3 regions of the Streptomyces sp. NBC_00250 genome follow, and region 1 is predicted to be linked to each of the others. Evidence: riboswitches for the same ligand, from Rfam matches in the RefSeq annotation. Region 1 holds a riboswitch; each other region holds the start of a gene.
What was found. Region 1 has a riboswitch for cobalamin ahead of metE (5-methyltetrahydropteroyltriglutamate--homocysteine S-methyltransferase). Riboswitches for the same ligand answer to the same signal wherever they lie in the genome.

Region 1 (4,711 bases):
GATCGAGGTCGCGGTCCGGGAGCGCGCCGAACTCGGTGACGGCCCGACGTGGGATCCGGCCGTGGGGCGGCTGGTCTGGGTCGACATCCTGGGCTCCCGGGTGCACACGTACGACCCGGCGTCCGGGCGCCGCACCGTCCTCGCCGCCGAGCAGCACGTGGGCGCGGCCAAGCCGCGCGCGAGCGGCGGTCTCGCCGTCAACCTCCGTGACGGCGTGGGGGTTTACGACGCTCAGGGCGCCTTCAGTCGGCTGCACCACGAGCCGGTGCCGGGCCGCCGCGGCAACGACTCCGCCGTCGCCCCCGACGGGGCGCTGAGGGCGTGCACCATGCGCTACGACGAGGCGCCCGGTGGCGGAACCCTGTCCCGGGTGGCGCCCGGCGGCACGGTCCGGACGGTCTCGGCGATGTCGCCATCGGCAACGGCACCGGCTGGAGTCCTGACGGGCGGCGGATGTACTCCATCGACTCGCCCACCCGCCGCGTCGACGTCTTCGGCGTCGGCCCCGGGACCCAGGACCCGCTGAACCGCCGCCCGCTGGCCGTCGTCGAGAACGGCGCGGGCTTCCCCGACGGGCTCGCCGTCACGCCGACGGATGCGTGTGGGTGGCACTGTGGGGCGGCGGGGCGGTGCGCCGCCACACGCCGTCCGGGGCGCTCGACCGGGTCGTGGAACTGCCCGTGCGCCGGCCGACGGCCTGCGCGTTCGGCGGGCCCGACCTGACCGATCTGTACGTGACGACGGCGCGGACCGGCCTGGATCGCCCGCACCCGCTGTCCGGCTCCCTCTTGGTCGTGCCGGGCGAGGTCTTGCACCCCTTCCCCTCCAGGCTCTTGACGACGTTCTTTCCGTCGGCGATCCACCGCTCGGAGGACTGGGTCGGCATCGCGATGCCGATGGCGCCGGTCAGGACGGCTCTGCGGTTGCGCATGGTCATCAGTCCTCGTTCTTCTCGTCGTTGAGATCGAAGCGCTTCAGGAACCCCGGCAGCCGGGAACCGAGCGGCGCCATCGCGCCGTCCGCGCCGTGCCGGGCGAGCAGGTCCAGGGAGAGACGGCCGCGCCGCACCCGCTCCCGGGCGGTGTCCAGGGCGAGCGTCCGCAGATGGGAACCGTAGGGGTAGATCCCGGGCGCCTTGGACAGACCGAACTTCAGATAGAGCGGTGCTCCGCGCCGGATCAGCTCGGCGACCTCGTACATCCGCACGTAGCCGCCGAGGTCGTCGGGGGCCTCGATGTACATGTCCATGGGGGCGGCGGAGACCCGCCGAATGCCGGTGAGGTGATCGAGCGTCAGGTCGCTGGGCACGTTGATCGAGTCGGCGCCGAGACGTTCGTACACCGCGTACGAGGCGGGGTTGACCGGGCCGATCAGCGCGGAGACCTTGAGCGTGGTGTCGGCCGGGACGATGCCCTTGAGGCGCGCCCGGTGCAGCGCCCACAGCACGCCCTCGTCGGCGACGAGCAGGCACTTCACCCCCAGCTCGGTGGCCCGGACGGCGTCCTCGACGCACCCCGCGACGGCGTCGTGGCCACGCGCACGCGGTCCGGCCCCTCGCGAGTCGGTGCGCACGGAGCCGCCGATGTCCCAGGTGCCGCGCGGGCCGGTGAACAGACAGAGCTCGACGGCGCGTTCGGTGGTCTCGGCGACCATTTCGGTGATCTCGGCATCGGTGAGCATCCACACGCCGCTGCCCTGACTGATCCGGTGCACCGGTACGTCGAGCCGCTCGGCCTCCGCCAGGACCACGGCCAGCGCCTCGGGGCCCTCGCAGGACGGAATCTCGGTACGCCAGCGGCCGCCACCGGGGAAGGTGTGCGGCGAGGCGTCGGCGGGGGACAAGGCCGGGACCCCGAGGCCCAGCGCGGCGAGCACGTGCTCGCCGGGCCGACGGGAGGTCGGGGAGTGAGCGTCGGTCACAGACAGTCCTTCACGTTCGAGATATCGGACATGGTTCGAAGTAATGGACACGGACTTTCCTCCACCGGGGCGCCTGGGCGCCGGGGGCCCACGGGATGGGCCGGGGCACCGGGGTGGGGCCCACGGGACACGGGATGATGCGGGGCGGCGTCCGGCCTCCGGATCGATCGCCCGCGGCCTACGGCCCCAGCGGCGCCTCGGCCGGGACGGCGAGGGCCTCGCCGTTCACCGGGCCCCCTGGGGTCGACGTCGCTCCCAGCCCTCGGACCACAGGTCGAATCGGGCCTGCTGCTGCGGGAACTCGGCCGCCGCGTCCACGTCGAGTTCGACACCGAGGCCGGGCGCCTCGGAGAGGTGGAAGCAGCCCGTCTCCGGGTCCACCCGCGGGGCGCCCTTGACCACCTTCTTGATCTCGGCGTCCGCGACGGCGAACGGGTCCGAGCCCGCGATGTGGTTCGCCTCGGCCTCGCCGAGATAGCCGAGGAGCGCGTCGGTGTGCCCGAGCATCCGGGTCTCGCCGACCCCGTTCAGGCCCTCGTCCGTGTGGAACAGGACGTAGGTCAGGTTGCGCCACGGCGTTGCGGCGACGTGCGTGCTGATTCCCGTGATCCGCACAGCGGTTGCCCCTTGCCGCTCGTTCGATATTTCGTCATGCATTCGAAATTCTGGCGCGACAGTAGGGAGACCGCACGAGGGGCGTCAAGAGGTCGGACCACCCGCGTACGCAGGCCGCCTCATGGGGGACGAAGGCCTCCGTGTCGACCGCGACGGGTCCGCGGAGTGCGGTCTCCGTCGGCACCCAGGCCCGCCGATGCTCGATCTGCGGCGGGCAGCAGTGGACGGCGCGGTCGACCAGGCGCGTAGATCGGTCGATAATGGACCCTATGTCCCAGAAATCCGCCAGGAAGCCGCATGAACCGTCGACCTTGACGGTCAAGGGGCGGGACATGCGCCTGCGCACCATCGGTTTCGTGGTTCTCGCCGCCCTGGCCATCTGGTTCATCGCGGCCAATACCGGTTCGGTCACCGTCAGGCTGTGGGTCCCGTCGGTCACGCTTCCGCTCTGGATCGTCCTCACCGTCACCCTCCTCGTGGGCGTCGTCCTCGGCCTGCTCATCGCCCGGCGCCGCGCACAACGGTGAGGCGGTGTGGTCGACGAGGTCGCGGACGCCCTGTTCACGGTGCGGTGTGGTCGACGAGGCCACGGACGCCCTGTTCACGGTCCGGCATGCGGTCAGAGGTGTGCAGTCCTCGTTCGCGCGCCTAAGGTGGCGGTGCAGCTGGTTCGCCCCGTCCGCCAGGCGGGAGGCGTCGTAAGAGGGAACCCGGTGAGAATCCGGGACTGCCCCGCAGCGGTGAGCGGGAACGACCGCCGTCATACGCACTGGGACCGGACAACGGTCCTGGGAAGCGACGGCCAGTAGGTGTCCTCCACGAGGAGGGCGTGCCCGTGAGTCCGAAGACCTGCCCGTTGCCCGCGCGTGGACGATTCCCGTGCGGCTTTCTCGGTGACCTCGTGGGCGGGTCGGCGTACACAGCGAGCGGCACGCGCGGGACCCTCCGCGACGTGGGCCGCCCGTTCTGTCGTCTCCTTCGCGTCCGCGTTCCGTCCCCGGGATGTTCTGGACACATCTCGCGAAGGAGAGTTCCGTGACACCGAAGCCCGCAGCCGCGGCAGCACGAGCCACCGTGTACGGGTACCCCCGTCAGGGGCAGAACCGTGAACTGAAGAAGGCCGTCGAGGGCTACTGGAAGGGCCGCGTCACCGCTGACGCCCTTCGTCGGACCGCGGCCGGCCTGCGCCGATCGAACTGGCAGCGGCTGACCGAGGCCGGCATCAACGAAGTGCCGACCGGTGACTTCTCGTACTACGACCACGTCCTGGACACCAGCGTCATGGTCGGCGCCGTCCCGGCTCGCCACCGCGCCGCCGTCGAGGCGGGCACCCTCGACGGGTACTTCGCGATGGCCCGCGGCACGCAGGACGTCGCCCCGCTGGAGATGACCAAGTGGTTCGACACCAACTACCACTACCTGGTCCCCGAGCTCGGCCCCGACACCACGTTCACCGCCGACTCCCGCAAGCAGGTCGCCGAGCTGAAGGAGGCCCTCGCCCTCGGGCACACCGCCCGCCCGGTCCTCGTCGGCCCCCTCACCTACCTACTGCTCGGCAAGCCCGCCCCCGGCGTGGCCGGGGACTTCGAGCCGCTGACCCTCCTCGACCGGCTGCTGCCGGTGTACGCCCAGGTGCTCGCCGACCTCCGCGCGGCCGGCGCCGAGTGGGTGCAACTGGACGAACCCGCCCTGGTCCAGGACCGCACCCCGGCCGAGCTGAACGCCGCCGCCCGCGCCTACCGCGACCTGGGTCGTGCCACCGACCGGCCCAGGCTGCTCGTCGCCTCGTACTTCGACCGGCTCGGCGACGCCCTCCCGGTACTCGCCGCAGCCCCCGTCGAAGGTCTCGCCCTCGACTTCACCGGGGCCGCCGCAGCGAACCTCGACGACCTCGCCACGGTCGGCGGGCTGCCCGGCAAGCGCCTGGTCGCGGGCGTGGTCAACGGCCGCAACATCTGGATCAACGACTACCGGAAGTCCCTGGCCACTCTCGGCACCCTGCTCGGGCTCGCCGACCAGGTCGACGTCGCCGCCTCCTGCTCGCTGCTCCACGTGCCGCTGGACGCGACCGCCGAACGGGACATCGACCCGCAGATCCGGCGCTGGCTGTCCTTCGCCCGCCAGAAGGCCACCGAGGTCTCCACCCTCGCCCGTGGACTCGCCCAGGGCACCGGCG
Region 2 (4,711 bases), 5.2 Mb from region 1:
GCTGGGACTCCAAGGGCCTCTCCCTCGCGGTGGCGGTCACCGGCATCCTCGCCACCATGCCGTACATCGCGCTCCAGCTCGTCGGCATCCAGGCCGTCCTGGACGTGATGGGCGTCGGCGGCGGCGAGAACACCCACTGGTTCATCAAGGACCTGCCGCTGCTCATCGCCTTCGGTGTCCTCGCGGCGTACACGTACTCCTCGGGTCTGCGCGCCCCCGCGCTCATCGCCTTCGTCAAGGACACCCTGATCTACATCGTCATCGCGGTGGCGATCATCTACATCCCGATCAAGCTGGGCGGCTTCGACGAGATCTTCGCCAAGGCGGGCGAGGCGTACGCGCAGACCAACCCGGCGACCGGCAAGCCGCGCGGCGCGCTGGTGCCGGGCGAGATGGGCCAGTGGGGCTACGCGACCCTCGCGCTCGGCTCGGCGCTCGCGCTCTTCATGTACCCGCACTCCATCACGGCGACCCTGTCGTCCCGGAGCCGTGAGGTCATCCGCCGCAACACCACGATCCTGCCGCTGTACTCGCTGATGCTGGGCCTGCTCGCGCTGCTCGGCTTCATGGCGATCGCCGCCGGTATCCAGGTGAAGAACGGCCAGCTCGCCATCCCGCAGCTCTTCGAGACGATGTTCCCGGACTGGTTCGCGGGCGTCGCGTTCGCCGCGATCGGCATCGGCGCGCTCGTCCCGGCCGCGATCATGTCGATCGCCGCGGCCAACCTCTTCACCCGCAACATCTACAAGGACTTCATCAAGCCGAACGCCACCCCGGCCCAGGAGACCAAGGTCTCCAAGCTGGTCTCGCTCCTGGTGAAGGTCGGCGCGCTCGCCTTCGTCCTCACCATGGACAAGACGGTCGCGATCAACTTCCAGCTGCTCGGCGGCATCTGGATCCTGCAGACCTTCCCGGCCCTCGTCGGCGGTCTGTTCACCCGCTGGTTCCACCGCTGGGCGCTGCTCGCCGGCTGGGCCGTCGGCATGATCTACGGCACGGTCGCCGCCTACGGGGTGGCGAGCCCGACCCAGAAGCACTTCGGCGGCTCCTCCGCGGAGATCCCGGGCATCGGCGAGATCGGCTACATCGGTCTCACCGCCTTCGTCCTCAACGTCGTCGTCACGGTCGTCCTGACCTTCGTCCTCAAGGCCGTCAAGGCTCCGGAGGGCGTCGACCAGACCTCCCCGGAGGACTACACGGCCGACGCGGGCGACCGCGGGGTCGACACGAAGCTCCCGAAGGTCGGCGCCGAGACCCACTGATCCACCGCCCGACCTGACGAAGGCCGCCCTGCTTCCCCCGGAGGCATGGCGGCCTTCGCCGTACGTGCGCGAGGATGCGGGACATGCGGATCGGACCACGCCTCACCCTGCTCGCCCTGCTCCCCCTCGCGCTCGCCGTCACCGGCTGCGGCACCGAGACGGCGGGCGAACGCCCGACGCCCGGCCCGGCCGAGCTGGACGCCCGCGCCCGCTGGGCGCAGACCGACACCGACCACGTGTACGTCACCGAGGCCGAGGGCTTCGAGCCGGCCCCGATGGGGGCGGGGGTCGTCGGCGACGACGGTTTCCAGGTCGCGTACGTCTCGAAGGAAGGCGTCCGGCTCACCGTCTCCGCCGAGCGCCGCCCGTTCTCGGCGAAGGAGTGCGCCGCGAGCACCGCCGAGCAGGACAGCTGTGTCCGGGACGGCGCCCGGTGGTACCTGCGGTCCGCCGAACGGCACGCGTACGTGAGCAACGAGAAGGGGCTGCGCGTCGAGGTCGCCGCCCCGCTCACGATGGACCGGAAGGCGCTCAAGGGCGCCGCCGAGCGCGCCCACCACGCCGACGCGGCCGAGCTCGACGCCGTCCTGCCGAAGCAGGCCGGCACCGGGCAGCCCGTCGAGCGGGGCGACCTGCCGCCGGTCGGTGACGGCGCCCCCGACAACTCGGTGGGGGCCGGCGGCTGAGACGCACTGGGGGCGAGTGGCCGGCCGGAGGCACACTTCCCCCATGGACTTCACGATCAGGGCGGTACGGCCCGAGGAGTACGAAGCGCTCGGTGAGCTCACCGCGGGGACCTATCTGACCGACGGACTGCTGAAGTACGGCGCGGAGGACTCGTATCTGCACGTGCTGCGGGACACGGCACGGCGGGCGCGCGAGAGCGAGGTGCTCGTCGCCGAGGACGGCGACGGGCGGCTCCTCGGCGGGGTGACCTTCGCCACCGGCGCCACTCCCTGGGCGGACATCGCGGTGGAGGGCGAGGCCGAGTTCCGGATGCTCGTGGTCTCCCGGGAGGCCCGCGGCCGGGGCGTCGGAGAGGCCCTCGTACGGGCCTGTATCGAGCGGGCACGGGCGCTTCCCGGGTGCCGCCGCATCGTGCTGTCCACGGACGCCTCGATGGTCTCCGCGCACCGGATCTACGAGCGTCTGGGCTTCGTCCGGACCCCGGACCGGGACTGGGAGCCGATCCCCGACCACCGCCTGCGCACCTACGCCTTGGAGTTCTGAGCCGGGGGGGGCGACACAACATGTGGGGGGTTCGGCGAGCGACGCCCCCCACATGTATGCTCATCCTCGCTGTCGACGCAGGGGAATCCGGCGCGAATCCGGAACTGTCCCGCAACGGTGTGCTTCGTACGGATACGACGAATTCGTACGAGGTGAGTCCGAGGACCTGCCGCCAGCGCGCCCGGTCCGTCCGTTCCGGGTGCCAATGACGTCCGGGCCTCGCGGAGTGGGCCGGTGGAAGCGACGCGTCCGGCGTTACGGATGCCCGCCTGCCCGCCTTCCCCCGCCGCGGCCCCGAGCCGAGCGAGGGAGAGCCCCCACGTGACCATCGCGCCCGCCGATCCGGCTTCCGCCGAGGCTTCCGCGGTCGAGAGCGACGGCCCCGGGACCGTGCTGCTGCGGACCCTGACCGACCTCACCGCCGATCTCCCCGACACCGACCCCGGCAAGGTCGCCGCCGCCGCGCTCCGCGGCCGCAGCGCCGTCGCGGACGAGGCGGAGCTGCGCGAGCTGGCCACCGAGGCGGCCGCGGGTCTCATCGCCGACGACCCGGCGTACTCCCGGCTCGCCGCCCGGCTCCTGACGATCACGATCGCCGACGAGGCGGCCGGGCAGGGCTCGTTCTCGTTCTCCGCCTCCGTCGCCGTCGGTCACCGCGAGGGCCTGATCGCCGACCGCACCGCCGAGTTCGTCGCGCTGCACGCGGACCGGCTCGACACGACGATCGACGCGGCCGCGGACGACCGCTTCGGCTACTTCGGTCTGCGCACCCTCTACTCGCGCTACCTGCTGCGCCACCCGATCACCCGCAAGGTGATCGAGACCCCGCAGCACTTCATGCTCCGGGTGGCCTGCGGTCTCGCGGAGGACGAGAGCGTCCGCGCGCTCGACGAGGTCACGGCGCTCTACAGCCTGATGAGCCGGCTGGACTACCTGCCGTCCTCCCCCACGCTGTTCAACTCCGGCACCCGCCACCCGCAGATGTCCTCCTGCTACCTCCTGGACTCCCCCCAGGACGAGCTGGACTCCATCTACGACCGCTACCACCAGGTGGCGCGCCTCTCGAAGCACGCCGGCGGCATCGGCCTCTCGTACTCCCGCATCCGCGCCCGCGGTTCGCTGATCCGCGGCACCAACGGGCACTCCAACGGCATCGTGCCGTTCCTGAAGACGCTCGACGCCTCCGTCGCCGCCGTGAACCAGGGCGGCCGCCGCAAGGGTGCCGCCGCCGTCTACCTGGAGACCTGGCACGCGGACATCGAGGAGTTCCTGGAGCTCCGCGACAACACGGGCGAGGACCAGCGCCGTACGCACAACCTGAACCTGGCGCACTGGATCCCGGACGAGTTCATGCGCCGGGTCAACGCCGACGCCGACTGGTCGCTGTTCTCCCCGGCGGACGTGCCCGAGCTTGTCGACCTGTGGGGCGAGGAGTTCGACGCCGCCTACCACAAGGCCGAGGCGGCGGGCCTGGCCCGCAAGACGATGCCGGCCCGCGACCTGTACGGCCGGATGATGCGGACCCTGGCCCAGACCGGCAACGGCTGGATGACCTTCAAGGACGCCTCGAACCGGACGGCCAACCAGACCGCCGAGCCCGGCCACACCGTCCACTCCTCCAACCTCTGCACGGAGATCCTGGAGGTCACGGACGACGGCGAGACCGCGGTCTGCAACCTGGGCTCGGTCAACCTCGGTTCGTTCGTCGTCGACGGCGACATCGACTGGGAGCGGCTCGACGCCACCGTGCGTACGGCCGTCACCTTCCTCGACCGGGTCGTCGACATCAACTTCTACCCGACCGAGCAGGCGGGCCGCTCCAACGCCCGCTGGCGGCCGGTCGGCCTGGGCGCGATGGGCCTCCAGGACGTCTTCTTCCAGCTGAAGATGCCGTTCGACTCCGCCGAGGCGCGCGCGCTGTCCACCCGTATCGCCGAGCGGATCATGCTCGCCGCGTACGAGGCCTCCGCCGACCTCGCCGAGCGCAGCGGCCCGGTCCCCGCCTGGGACAAGACCCGCGCTGCTCGTGGTGTGCTGCACCCGGACCACTACGACGTGGAGCTCAACTGGCCGGAGCGCTGGGCCGCGCTGCGCGAGCGGATCGCCGCCGTCGGCATGCGCAACTCGCTGCTCCTCGCCATCGCGCCGACCGCGACGATCGCCTCGATCGCCGGTGTGTACGAGTGCATCGAGCCGCAGGTCTCGAACCTCTTCAAGCG
Region 3 (4,711 bases), 290 kb from region 1:
CTTCTTCTCCGAGGCCAGCTGGTCCTCGTAGTGGATACCGGCCGCACCCGCCGCGATCATCGCCTTGGTCAGCTCGAAGGCGTTGAGCGGACCGCCGAATCCGGCCTCGGCGTCGGCCACGATCGGCGCCAGCCAGTCGATGCCCTCGTCGGCCGAAGCGGTCGAGCCGCCCTCGGCGGTGGCGATCTGGTCGGCCCGCAGCAGGGCGTTGTTGATCCGACGGACCACCTGGGGAACGGAGTTGACCGGATAGAGGCTCTGGTCGGGGTACGTGTGTCCGGCCTGGTTGGCATCGGCGGCGACCTGCCAGCCCGACAGGTAGATCGCCTGGAGGCCGGCCCGCACCTGCTGGACGGCCTGGCCGCCGGTGAGCGCGCCGAGCGCGTGGACGTAGTCCCGCTCGTGGAGCTGCCGCCAGAGCCGTTCGGCACCGCGCCGGGCCAGGGTGTGCTCCTCGCGGACGCTGCCGGAGAGCCGGACCACGTCCTCCGCGGTGTACGTCCGCTCGATCCCGGCCCAGCGGGGGTCCGTCGCCCAGGCTGCGGCCAGCTTCGCCCCGGCCGTCGCCGCTGCCGTCGTGTTCGTGTCTGCCATGACCGTCACCGTCTCCATGAGTCGTTCGAGCGGGCCGTGCACGTCAAAGGTGCAAAGGCTTGGCACTGTGTGCCGTCGTTTGGGGTGCGGCCCGCCGTCCCTTGTGGAACGAGCTGAGCAATCGCGCCTGACCGCCGACCTGTACCCGCCGGGATCACCGACATCAGGGCATGAATCGCGCCCGGTGGTACCGCCTGCGCCGCCTGGACCGGCGGGCCGCAGGACGACTCTCCCAATGACACTCGGTGCCATCAACCGTGGACGATTGCCAACTTCTGCGCATCTTCTCGCGCGGATCTGCCAAGTTTGCGAAGGCCGTCCCACACGGATTCCGGCGTAGTGTGGGGCGGGAGTCGAGGGGGTCGGGTGAGCAAGACGTATGCGGGTGCGCGGCTTCGGCGGCTGCGCGAGGAGCGGCGGATGAGCCAGGCCGAGCTGGCTCGGGTCCTGGCCATCTCGCCCAGCTACCTGAACCAGATGGAGCACGACTCACGCCCGCTGACCGTTCCCGTCCTGTTGCGGCTCACCGAGGCCTTCGGCGTCGATCCGGGTTTCTTCTCGGAGCGCGACACCAGCCGGCTGGTCGCGGACCTGCGCGAGGCGCTGGCCGGCGAGGTCGCCGAGGCCCGCGTCTCCGCCTCCGATCTCGCCGAGCTGGCTGCCCGGATGCCGGCCGTGGCCCAGGTCCTCCTCGACCTCGGTCGCCGTGGGCAGCGGCTCGCGGAGGGCCTGGCCGGGGTGACGGACGGCCGGGACGGCGACCGCGGCGGCGCCCTCTCCCCGCACGAGGAGATCCGCGAGTTCTTCTACCGTCGCCAGAACTACCTCCACGACACCGACCTCGCCGCCGAGGAACTGGCCCACGGCATCGGGATCCGGCCCGGAGAGGTCGTCCGCGCCCTCTCCGGCAGGCTGGCGGACCGGCACGGTGTACGGGTTGTCGGGGACGCGGCGGCCGGGTCCGAGCGGCTGCACCACTACGAGGAATCCATGCGGGTCCTCCACCTCTCCGCACGGCTGCGGCCCGGCCAGCAGGCCTTTCGGATGGCCACGCAGCTGGCGCTCCTTGAGTACGGGGACGAGCTCGACCGGCTCGCCGCCGAGGACTTCCCGGTCGGCTCCACCCCGCACGGCTTGGCCCGGATCGGCATCGCCAACTACTTCGCGGCCGCGCTGATCCTCCCGTACCGTGCCTTCCACACGGCTGCCGAGACGTTCCGCTACGACATCGAGCGGCTCATCGACCACTTCGGCCTCGGCTACGAGACGGTCTGCCACCGGCTGAGCACCCTCCAGCGCCCCAGGCTGCGCGGGGTCCCCTTCTCCTTCGTCCGCGTCGACCGGGCGGGGAACATGTCCAAGCGGCAGTCCGCGACCGGATTCCACTTCTCCCGCGCGGGCGGCACCTGCCCGCTGTGGAACGTGTACGAGGCCTTCGCCGCGCCCGGCCGGATCCACGTCCAGGTCGCCGCCATGCCCGACGGACAGCGCTTCCTGTGGACGGCCCGCGCCGTCACCCGGCACCGGGGCGGCTGGGGCGAGCCCGGCAAGACCTTCGCCATCGGCCTCGGCTGCGAGATCCGCCACGCGTCCCGGCTCGTCTACTCGGACGGCATCGACCTCGACAACACCGGGGCGGCCACCCCGATCGGGATGGGCTGCCGGCTCTGCGAGCGCCTCGACTGTCCTCAGCGCGCGGTCCCGCCGCTGGGCCGCCCGCTCGCCGTCGACGAGAACACCAGCACCTTCGTCCCGTACAGGGTGGCCGACGACCGGGCGTGAGACCTCGAAAGCCCACGTCCTCAGCCGGTGGGGATCTCAGTCCGAGAGGCCGTCGAGTGCGTCGCCGATCGCCGCGCGCAGAGTGTCGTGCCGCGGGCCGAGCGCGTACCGCTCGTCGCTCCACCGCTCCCTCGGGTACAGCCACACCGGCATCCCCACGAGATCGGCAGACTCCCACTCGTACCGGGGCCAGACGTGGGCGTGCAGGAAACCGTCGGTGTTGCCGAGGATCTCCAGGTTCACGCGCCGGAACGCGGGGTCGAGGCGCCGGCATGCGCGCTCGACGGCTTCGCCGAGGTGGTCCATGTCGGAGAGGAAGCGGAGACGCCGGGCCTTCGAAAGCTCCGAAAGCCGCTGAACAGCCGGATCGTCCGTCAGAAGCACGGAGTACCCGGGGAGGAACTGGACGTCCCCGATGACCGCGAATCCGGCGTGGAGACGCCTGAGAACCGTGGGGTTCTCACTCCGAAGCGCGCTTCCGATGCGATCCGCCCGCCAGTCGATCGTCATGTCGTCCTGCATGTCGTCCTGCATGTCGTCCGTCATGGCAGCCGACCGTACCGGTGCGCGATCGCCTTCAGCCCGCCCTGCCGGAGTGGGGGGTGGACTTACTAGGACGTCCAACTATATGTTCGTGACAAGCCCGCGGTGCAGGGAAGCCGGTGTGAATCCGGCGCGGTCCCGCCACTGTGACCGGGGAGTGTGCTTTCCAGCAGTTGAGGCCACTGACGGCAACCATCCGTCGGGAAGGCCGGAGAGCGCGCGCTGATCCGGGAGTCAGGATACCGGCCGTGGGGTGTTCCGTGTTGTCCACGAGGATGGAGCAGACACGCATGGCACCGGTACGTGACCACGGCCCAGGTGATCCGGCGGAGTACCCGAACGACGAGGCCCTGTCCCCGCGTTCGTGACTCGACGAAGGCGACCGGCCTTCCCCTGTCCCGCGGCCGGACCCGCGAAGCGCACCCCGATCGGTGTCGTGCCGCGCCCCCTTGCCGCGCCTTCCTCGGATCCTCACCTGACGAGAGCAGGCTTCGATGGTCCGCGAACTCACCCATTTCATCGGCGGAAAGCACACCACCGGCACGTCCGGTCTCTTCGCCGACGTGTACGACCCCAACACCGGCGCGGCACAGGCCAGAGTGCCCCTGGCCGGGCGCGCCGACACCGAGGCGGCGATCGCCGACGCCGAGGAGGCCCAGCGGGAGTGGGGCCGGTGGAATCCGCAACGGCGCGCCCGCGTGCTGCTGCGCTTCCTCCAACTCGTCGAAAGCGAAAGGGAGTCCATCGCGCGACTGCTCTCCGCGGAACACGGCAAGACCGTCGCCGACGCCCACGGCGACCTGCAACGCGGCCTGGAAGTGGTCGAGTTCGCTGCGGGAATCCCGCACCTCCTCAAGGGCGAGTTCACCGACAACGCCGGCACCGGCATCGACGTGCACTCGCTCCGCAGCCCGCTGGGCGTCGTCGCCGGGATCACTCCCTTCAACTTCCCGGCGATGATCCCGCTGTGGAAGGCCGCACTCGCCCTGGCCTGCGGGAACGCGTTCATCCTCAAGCCGTCCGAGCGCGATCCCTCCGTACCCCTGAGGCTCGCCGAGCTCTTCCTGGAGGCCGGACTCCCGCCCGGCGTGTTCAACGTCGTCAACGGCGGCGAGGAAGCCGTCGACACCCTCCTCGAAGACCCCCGCGTCCAGGCCATCGGCTTCGTCGGCTCCACGCCGATCGCCGCGCACATCTACGCCACCGCCGCCGCGCACGGCAAGCGCGCGCAGTGCTTCGGCGGTGCCAAGAACCACATGATCGTGATGCCGGACGCCGACCTCGACCAGGCCGCCGACGCGCTGATCGGCGCCGGCTACGGGTCTGCCGGCGAGCGCTGCATGGCGATCTCCGTCGCCGTACCCGTGGGCGAGGAGACCGCCGACGCACTGGTCGCGAAGCTGAAGGACCGCATCGCGGGCCTGCGCATCGGCACCTCCGACGACCCGGACGCCGACTTCGGGCCGCTCGTCAGCCGAGACGCCCTGGACCGCGTCAACCGCTACGTCGGTATCGGTGTCGACGAAGGCGCGGAACTCGTCGTGGACGGACGGGGGTTCAGCCTCCCCGGCCATGAGAACGGCTTCTTCGCGGGCGCCTCGCTCTTCGACCGGGTCACCCCCTCGATGCGGATCTACCAGGAGGAGATCTTCGGCCCGGTGCTGGGCGTCGTACGCGCCGCCGACTACGAGGAGGCCCTGCGGCTGCCCAGCGAGCACCCCTACGGCAACGGGGTGGCGATCTTCACCCGCGACGGCGACACGGCCCGCGATTTCACCCGCCGTGTCGACAC

Region 2: it holds a riboswitch for cobalamin, as region 1 does, so the genes downstream of both, OG259_RS14460 (ribonucleoside-diphosphate reductase subunit alpha) here and metE (5-methyltetrahydropteroyltriglutamate--homocysteine S-methyltransferase) in region 1, are expected to answer to the same signal.
Region 3: it holds a riboswitch for cobalamin, as region 1 does, so the genes downstream of both, OG259_RS39590 (CoA-acylating methylmalonate-semialdehyde dehydrogenase) here and metE (5-methyltetrahydropteroyltriglutamate--homocysteine S-methyltransferase) in region 1, are expected to answer to the same signal.

Annotation. Positions count from the first base shown of each region.
Region 1 covers NZ_CP108088.1:8,499,243-8,503,953, reverse strand. The annotation lists gene OG259_RS38330 (SMP-30/gluconolactonase/LRE family protein) at 1-526, shown strand, start outside; partial or broken gene OG259_RS38335 (IclR family transcriptional regulator) at 1-2, shown strand, start outside; partial or broken gene OG259_RS41900 (SMP-30/gluconolactonase/LRE family protein) at 454-962, shown strand; gene OG259_RS38320 (hypothetical protein) at 937-1,920, opposite strand; partial or broken gene OG259_RS41895 (mandelate racemase/muconate lactonizing enzyme family protein) at 2,146-2,343, opposite strand; partial or broken gene OG259_RS41890 (mandelate racemase/muconate lactonizing enzyme family protein) at 2,338-2,535, opposite strand; gene OG259_RS38310 (lipopolysaccharide assembly protein LapA domain-containing protein) at 2,868-3,062, shown strand; cobalamin riboswitch at 3,185-3,406, shown strand; gene metE (5-methyltetrahydropteroyltriglutamate--homocysteine S-methyltransferase) at 3,571-4,711, shown strand, end outside.
Region 2 covers NZ_CP108088.1:3,265,158-3,269,868, forward strand. The annotation lists gene mctP (monocarboxylate uptake permease MctP) at 1-1,262, shown strand, start outside; gene OG259_RS14450 (hypothetical protein) at 1,346-1,948, shown strand; gene OG259_RS14455 (GNAT family N-acetyltransferase) at 1,992-2,492, shown strand; cobalamin riboswitch at 2,545-2,680, shown strand; gene OG259_RS14460 (ribonucleoside-diphosphate reductase subunit alpha) at 2,814-4,711, shown strand, end outside.
Region 3 covers NZ_CP108088.1:8,786,073-8,790,783, forward strand. The annotation lists gene aceA (isocitrate lyase) at 1-594, opposite strand, end outside; gene OG259_RS39580 (short-chain fatty acyl-CoA regulator family protein) at 961-2,376, shown strand; gene OG259_RS39585 (diadenosine tetraphosphate hydrolase) at 2,413-2,886, opposite strand; cobalamin riboswitch at 3,006-3,184, shown strand; gene OG259_RS39590 (CoA-acylating methylmalonate-semialdehyde dehydrogenase) at 3,414-4,711, shown strand, end outside.